Regions from separate parts of the Trinickia sp. NRRL B-1857 genome, predicted to be linked through region 1. Evidence: predicted binding sites of a transcription regulator. Region 1 holds the regulator's gene; the other holds the start of a gene.
What was found. Region 1 encodes NrdR, which represses ribonucleotide reductase genes. Its sites were predicted from a motif close to CACNANATNTNGTG; they were not measured.

Region 1 (3,406 bases):
GCGATCGATCGCGTGAAGGCGCTGTTCGGCGCCGACGCCGCGAACGTACAGCCGAATTCGGGCTCGCAGGCTAACCAAGGCGTGTTCTTCGCGATGCTCAAGCCCGGCGACACGATCATGGGGATGAGCCTGGCCGAAGGCGGCCACTTGACGCACGGCTCGCCCGTGAACATGTCGGGCAAGTGGTTCAACGTGGTCAGCTACGGGCTGAACGAGGCCGAAGACATCGATTACGACGCCGCCGAGAAGCTGGCGCAAGAACACAAGCCGAAGCTGATCGTCGCGGGCGCTTCCGCATTCGCGCTGAAGATCGACTTCGAGCGTCTGGCCAAGATCGCGAAGTCGGTCGGTGCGTATCTGATGGTCGACATGGCGCACTATGCCGGCTTGATCGCAGCGGGCGTGTACCCGAACCCGGTGCCGCACGCGGATTTCGTCACGACGACCACGCACAAGAGCCTGCGCGGCCCGCGCGGCGGCGTGATCCTGATGAAGGCCGAGTACGAAAAGCAGATCAATTCGGCCATCTTCCCGGGCATCCAAGGCGGCCCGTTGATGCACGTGATCGCCGGCAAGGCGGTGGCGTTCAAGGAAGCGGCCTCGCCGGAATTCAAGACGTATCAGCAGCAGGTCGTGGAAAACGCGCGCGTGCTGGCCGAAACGCTCGTCAAGCGCGGTTTGCGTATCGTGTCGGGCCGCACGGAAAGCCACGTGATGCTCGTCGATCTGCGCGCGAAGAAGATCACGGGCAAGGCCGCCGAGGCAGCGCTCGGCGCCGCGCACATCACCGTCAACAAGAACGCGATCCCGAACGATCCGGAAAAGCCGTTCGTGACGAGCGGTATTCGTCTGGGCTCGCCTGCAATGACGACGCGCGGCTTCGGCCCGAAGGAAGCCGAGCAAGTGGGCAACCTGATTGCCGACGTGCTCGAGAACCCGGAAGACGCGGCTACGATCGAGCGTGTGCGTGCTCAGGTGAGCGAGCTCACGAAGCGGTTCCCCGTTTACGGCTAATCGGCTATGCGCTGCCCCTTCTGCCGGCACGAAGATACGCAAGTCGTCGACTCCCGCGTATCCGAGGACGGCGCCGCCATTCGGCGGCGCCGGCGTTGCCCAGCCTGCGACAAGCGTTTTACGACGTACGAACGGGTTGAGCTGACGTTGCCGGCGGTGGTGAAGAAGGATGGCAGCCGCAGCGAGTTCGACCGCCGCAAAATTGCCGCGAGCATGCGGCTCGCATTGCGCAAGCGTCCCGTTTCCGCCGAGGCGATCGATGCGGCGGTGGCCCGCATCGAATACCAATTGCTCGGCAGCGGAGAGCGAGAGGTTCGCAGCGAGCGGCTTGGCGAACTTGTGATGAACGAGTTGCTTGCGCTCGATAAGATCGCCTACGTGCGGTTTGCTTCCGTGTACCGGCGCTTCGAAGACGTATCCGATTTCGAGGATGTGATCGAGGAGTTTCGCCGGCCGAAGCAAGACAAGCCCACGCGCAAGCGCTGATCCGTTTTCCGTTGTCCGTTTCACACACGCTCCACACGCTCATATTCCCGTTGCGAACGATGAATGCGCCATTGTCGGCCGCAGGCGCTTTCGCGCGCCATTAGGCCGAACGGACGATGGTGCGTCGATTTGAGACCCGTTAGATTGGCATGGTGCCGATGACGGGAGCGACGCAAGATGCAAGACGTATTCGGGCGTGGACGCGGGGGCGGACTTCGCTTAACGTGGCCATGCTCAACAATCCGCTGCGGCGGGTTTTCGTTTGTCGAACTTCTCGTCGTGACGGTACTCGCGGCAGCGTCCGCGATGGTTGCCGCGCCGATGTTCTCTGCTTGGCAGGCGCGCGATCGCGTGGACGGTGCGGCTAGAGCGCTGCTCGCGAGCCTCACGTTAGCGCGGGGCGAGGCGATCGCCCACGGCGGCCGCGTCGTGGTGTGTCCCGTCGACGCTACCGCTCGCTGCGTGCCGAATGCACATCCGTGCGCGCGGGGACCGCAAGGTTGGTCGTGCGGTTGGGCCGTCGTCTCGGAGCGTGGGCGCTCGGGCCGAGCGCTACGCGTCTACCCGCGTGTGTCGGGCGTGTCCATTGCCGCCGGATCGGGCCACGTCGAATTCACGCCGCCTGCGGGTCAGGTAATCGGTGGCTTCCGCAAGTTTGAACTTGCGGCGGCCGGCAACATCGCGCCAAACGATGGCGAAGGCTTGCGCCGGTGCATCCGCATCGCGGCCGGTGGGCGAGCGCGACTCGAGCGAGGAAGCTGTGACGGGCGGCGCGGCGCATGAACGCGATTCGTCGATATACACATGGCAGCACCGGGGCATCGTTGCTGGAGGTGCTCGTCGCGTTGTCGCTACTCGCCGTATCCCTGCTCGGCGTCGCCGCGGCGCAACTTGCCGCCTTGCGTGACGTCGATGCGCAGATGCGGTATGCCCATGCTACGTGGCTGACCGCATCGATCGCCGAAGGTATGCGCTTGCCCGAGGGGTCTTCGACTTTGTTCGAGTATTCCCGAGCGCAAGCAGCACAGGCCCTGAAGGGAGGGCAGGTGGACATTATCGATGAGGCTCGCGATGTCCGCGCGATCGTCGTGCATTGGCGGGAGGGCGCGTCGCAGGAGCGGCTGCCCACGGCCGGTCCCTGCGCAAAGGGCGGGGAGCAAGCGTCGACGCGCTGCGTCGCGTTTCCGTTCGTGGGCGACGAATGATCGGCGCCTCGCTCGGCCGTTCGATACACTCGCCGGGAGCGAGGCGATGCGGGTCCTGCGCGCAAGCGGGCCATGCGCTGCTGGAATGGCTGATCGCGGCTGCGCTCGGGTTGAGCGTACTGGCCGGCGCTTTGACGCTCTATCGAGGCCAGCGCGAATCGTTCGAGCGCGCGGTAGACGCTGCGCGGATGGTTGAGGCCGGAGCGACCGCGCTGCTACTTCTCGGACAGCAAATCCAAATGGCCGGGTATGCGCCTGCCGACCAGAGCGCGCTGCGCGGGCGCGTGACGCCGGGCGTATTCGGTTGTCGGTCCGCGCGGCTTGTCGTCGGGAGCGCACCCGACGAATTGGGCTGCGTGCCGGATAGCGGCGTTCGCGCCAACTCGGACGGCATCGTCGTGCGTTACGTCGACGATGCGGTGGCCACCTGGCGCGGGGCGTCGGGCGAGCCGACCGATTGTCTTGGACAAGCGGTGGCACGACAGGGGGACCACGCGACGATCGTCAATCAGTTCTATGTGGCGCAGCCGCCGCGTCGCGGCGAGCCGGAACTGTATTGCGCCGGCAACGGAGGCGCGCGTCCGCCGCAACCGGTCGTCGAAGGAATCGATCGAATCGAGATCGGCTATTGGCTGCCGGGGGCCGATGGGCCTGTGCGGGCCGGCACCGTCGCCCTCGCCCTCGCGCCGATGCAATGGTCC
Region 2 (3,406 bases), 1.1 Mb from region 1:
TGCGCGCGCGCACGCGATCGAGCAGTCGAACCGCTAGCGCGTGGCCCCATTCGGTCGTCAGATCGTGCTCGTCGTCCGTGAAGTTGCGGATCATTTCGTTGATGCCGTTCACGCCGAGCGTCGAGAAGTGATTGCGCAGCGTGCCGAGGTAGCGCTTCGTGTACGGGAAGAGCCCGTTGTCGATATGGTGCTGGATGACGCGGCGCTTGATCTCGAGGCTCTCTTTACCGAGCTCGAGTAGTGCGTCGACGCGTGCCATCAGCGCCTCTTCGTCGCCCGCGTAAAGGTAGCCGAGCCGCGCGCAATTGATCGTCACCACGCCGATCGAACCCGTCTGCTCCGCCGAGCCGAACAGGCCGTTGCCGCGTTTGAGCAACTCGCGCAGATCGAGCTGCAACCGGCAGCACATCGAGCGGATCATGTTCGGCTTGAGCTCGGAATTGATGAAATTCTGAAAATACGGCAACCCGTAGCGCGCCGTCATCTCGAACAGACGGGTCGCATTGGGACTGTCCCATTCGAAATCGGACGTGATGTTGTACGTGGGAATGGGAAACGTGAAGACGCGGCCTTTCGCATCGCCGGCCTGCATCACCTCGATGTAGGCCTGGTTGATCATGTCCATCTCGGCTTGCAGATCGCCGTAGCAAAAATCCATTTCTTGCCCGCCGATGATGGGCACTTGCTCGCGCAAATCCTCGGGGCAGACCCAATCGAAGGTCAGATTCGTGAACGGCGTTTGCGTCCCCCAGCGCGACGGCACGTTCAGGTTGTAGATCAGTTCCTGAATGTATTGCCGAACTTGCTCGTAGGTCAGCGCATCCTTGCGCACGAACGGCGCCATGTAGGTGTCGAACGAGCTGAACGCTTGCGCGCCCGCCCATTCGTTTTGCAGCGTACCGAGAAAATTGACGATTTGCCCTACCGCGCTCGACATGTGCTTCGGCGGCGCGGCCTCGACTTTGCCGGGCACGCCGTTCAGACCTTCGGTCAACAGCGTACGTAGCGACCAGCCGGCGCAATAGCCCGAGAGCATGTCGAGATCGTGGATGTGCAGGTCGGCGTCGCGGTGCGCTTGGCCGATCGCGGGCGGGTAGACGTGACTGAGCCAATAGTTGGCTACGAGCTTGCCCGAGATGTTCAGGATGAGCCCGCCGAGCGAATACCCCTGATTGGCGTTCGCGTTGACGCGCCAATCGCGTCGGTCGAGGTATTCGTCGATGGCGGAAGCGACCTCGACACGCGGTTTGACGTGAGCGACCGTTTGCGCGTGGCGGTCCGCGTGTTGAAGGGGAGAGCGCGGCGGTCGGCTGTCCATACGATTCCTTGGTTGGCACAAGATGTTGTGGTGATTTGCATCGTATGCACCACATATCGTGTGGTCAACGTCGCCGACCGCTAATATTGCATGTGCTTGACCTGCGTTAAGTTCGGCGAGCTGCGCGGGCGCCGCGTACGCGACCGATTGTCCTCGCGCCTTGGCTCGCCGAGCCGGCGTTGCGTTAGCCGCTGCACCCGCAGCCGCCGCCCGCACCGCCGCCGCAGCCCGTGGACTGCGCGGGGGCTGCGTCTTGATCGGCCGTGAGCTGAATGGCGAAGTCGATCACGACGCGCTCGGGCTGGCGCTCGACGTATTGAATACGGACCTGGTCGCCGTAGCGGTGCTCGATTTGATGCAGCAGCGGAAGCGGATCGTGGTCGTTGACGAAGCGCATCGTCTCGCCGTGATCGAGCGTTTCGAGCGCGGCGAAGATGGCCGCATGGCGGAAACGCTTGGCGATGCCGCGGGCATCGAGGACATAGGTCGTATCGGGATTGCTGAGGGGCATGTGGGACTCCTTTCAATGACGGAAAAGCACGGTGCCGGTCTGTGCCGGCCCGACAAACATCGGTACTTGGATTGAAAATCGATAGGAACAACGAACGATGCGCGTCACCTCCTGTGCGAAACGGTTCGGCGATCGCGTTTAGCGACCAAGGCTGCGGCGATCATCGCGACGACGAACAGCAGTAGCGCCGCGGCGTTGCCGAGCGCACCGGCGCGGCGAAGCGCGAACGCAGGGACGAGCGAGCCGGCCACGCGCACGGCGAGCGCGGCGTGAAGCGCGATGAGCGGTACGTACAAGAAGGGGCGGTAAGCGACGCGTATGCGCGTGAGTGCGGGCAAGACGATCGGTGCGTGTCCAAGCGCCATCGACATCACAAAGCCGAGCGTAAGCGCGTGCAACGCGGCGTCATGCCAAGGATGCACGTCGCGCCAAGCACCGGCGAGCCCTAGCGCGCCGCTGAACGCTAGCCAGGCATAGCCGGAAAGCAAGCACACGGCGATAAACCGAGTGAGGCCGCGCTGACGGAGCGTGACGCGCGCGATGTCGTAACGCGCAAGCCAAGCGGCGAGGGCGACGAGACACGCGGAGAACGTGCGTAGTCCGAACTCCGGCGAGGGCGGCGATGTCACGATCGCGGCGAGCATGACAATAATCACGGCGACGAAAACGGCTCGAGCGCGCCGTGGCGTGGGGCGCATCCTCGTCAGCTCGAGCCGTTCGGCGGCGATCGTCAACACGAGAAACGCGACCCAGCTCGGTACCGCTTCGAGCACGGAGCCGGTGGCGAGCCAAATCAAATCGCCGAACCACCAAGCGAGCACCCCGAGCGCAAGCACCGAGAGATGCAACGCGCTCTGGCGTTGCAACAGCGAGAGCGCGCTGGCGCAAGCGACCGTCGCCGCGCCGAGCAAAAGCGCCTGCGTCAAAGCCGGCGGTGCGCCCGCCAATAGCAGCGCCCCGCCTAGCGCAGCCGCTATCGGGGCCATCAAATGCAGTCCGCCGCCCAGGGCGACTGCGCGTTCGAGGCTCACCACCGCCCCGAAAAACACCGGCAACATCAGCACGCCGTGCCAAGCCGCTTTTGAGAGCGCGTGATTCGGAACGGATACGCCGAAACGCGCGAGACCGGCAAAGACACCGCAGACGAACGCAAGCATGATCGCCGCCGCGAACCCGAAGCGGGCAATCGCGAGGGCGCGATGGCGCCGAGGTTCGCCCGCGCGAAGGGGGGGCGCAGCCGGACGCGATGAATCGTTCAATCGTCGCTCCATCCGAGCGCCTCGCGCGCCGCTTCGCTCATCATCGCGGGCTCCCAAGGCGGCTCCCAAACAAGATCGATGTCGACGCTCGAACCGATCGCGAGCGAGGCGTCGATCACGGCGTGCACGTCGTCGAGGATCGACTGACCCATCGGGCACGCGGGCGAAGTCATCGTCAGCGCGATGCGCCAGCCGTCGCATTTCGCTTCGACGTCATAGACCAAACCGAGATCGACGATGTTGACGCCGATCTCGGGGTCGATCACTTGCAACAGGGCTGCGCGGATGCTCTCTTGCGTCATCGATGCATGGGACGCG

Region 2: the regulator NrdR is predicted to act here: its motif matches at 1,335-1,348, upstream of AB1286_RS11155 (ribonucleoside triphosphate reductase).

The regions. Positions count from the first base shown of each region.
Region 1 is NZ_JBFLUK010000001.1:3,623,386-3,626,791, forward strand. Features, by position in the region: gene glyA (serine hydroxymethyltransferase) at 1-1,014, shown strand, start outside; gene nrdR (transcriptional regulator NrdR) at 1,021-1,500, shown strand; gene AB1286_RS16175 (pilus assembly FimT family protein) at 1,780-2,283, shown strand; gene AB1286_RS16180 (hypothetical protein) at 2,280-2,705, shown strand; gene AB1286_RS16185 (PilW family protein) at 2,702-3,406, shown strand, end outside.
Region 2 is NZ_JBFLUK010000001.1:2,506,126-2,509,531, reverse strand. Features, by position in the region: gene AB1286_RS11155 (ribonucleoside triphosphate reductase) at 1-1,318, opposite strand, end outside; partial or broken gene AB1286_RS11150 (DUF2249 domain-containing protein) at 1,587-1,829, opposite strand; gene AB1286_RS11145 (hypothetical protein) at 1,934-2,986, opposite strand; gene AB1286_RS11140 (metal-sulfur cluster assembly factor) at 3,085-3,406, opposite strand, start outside.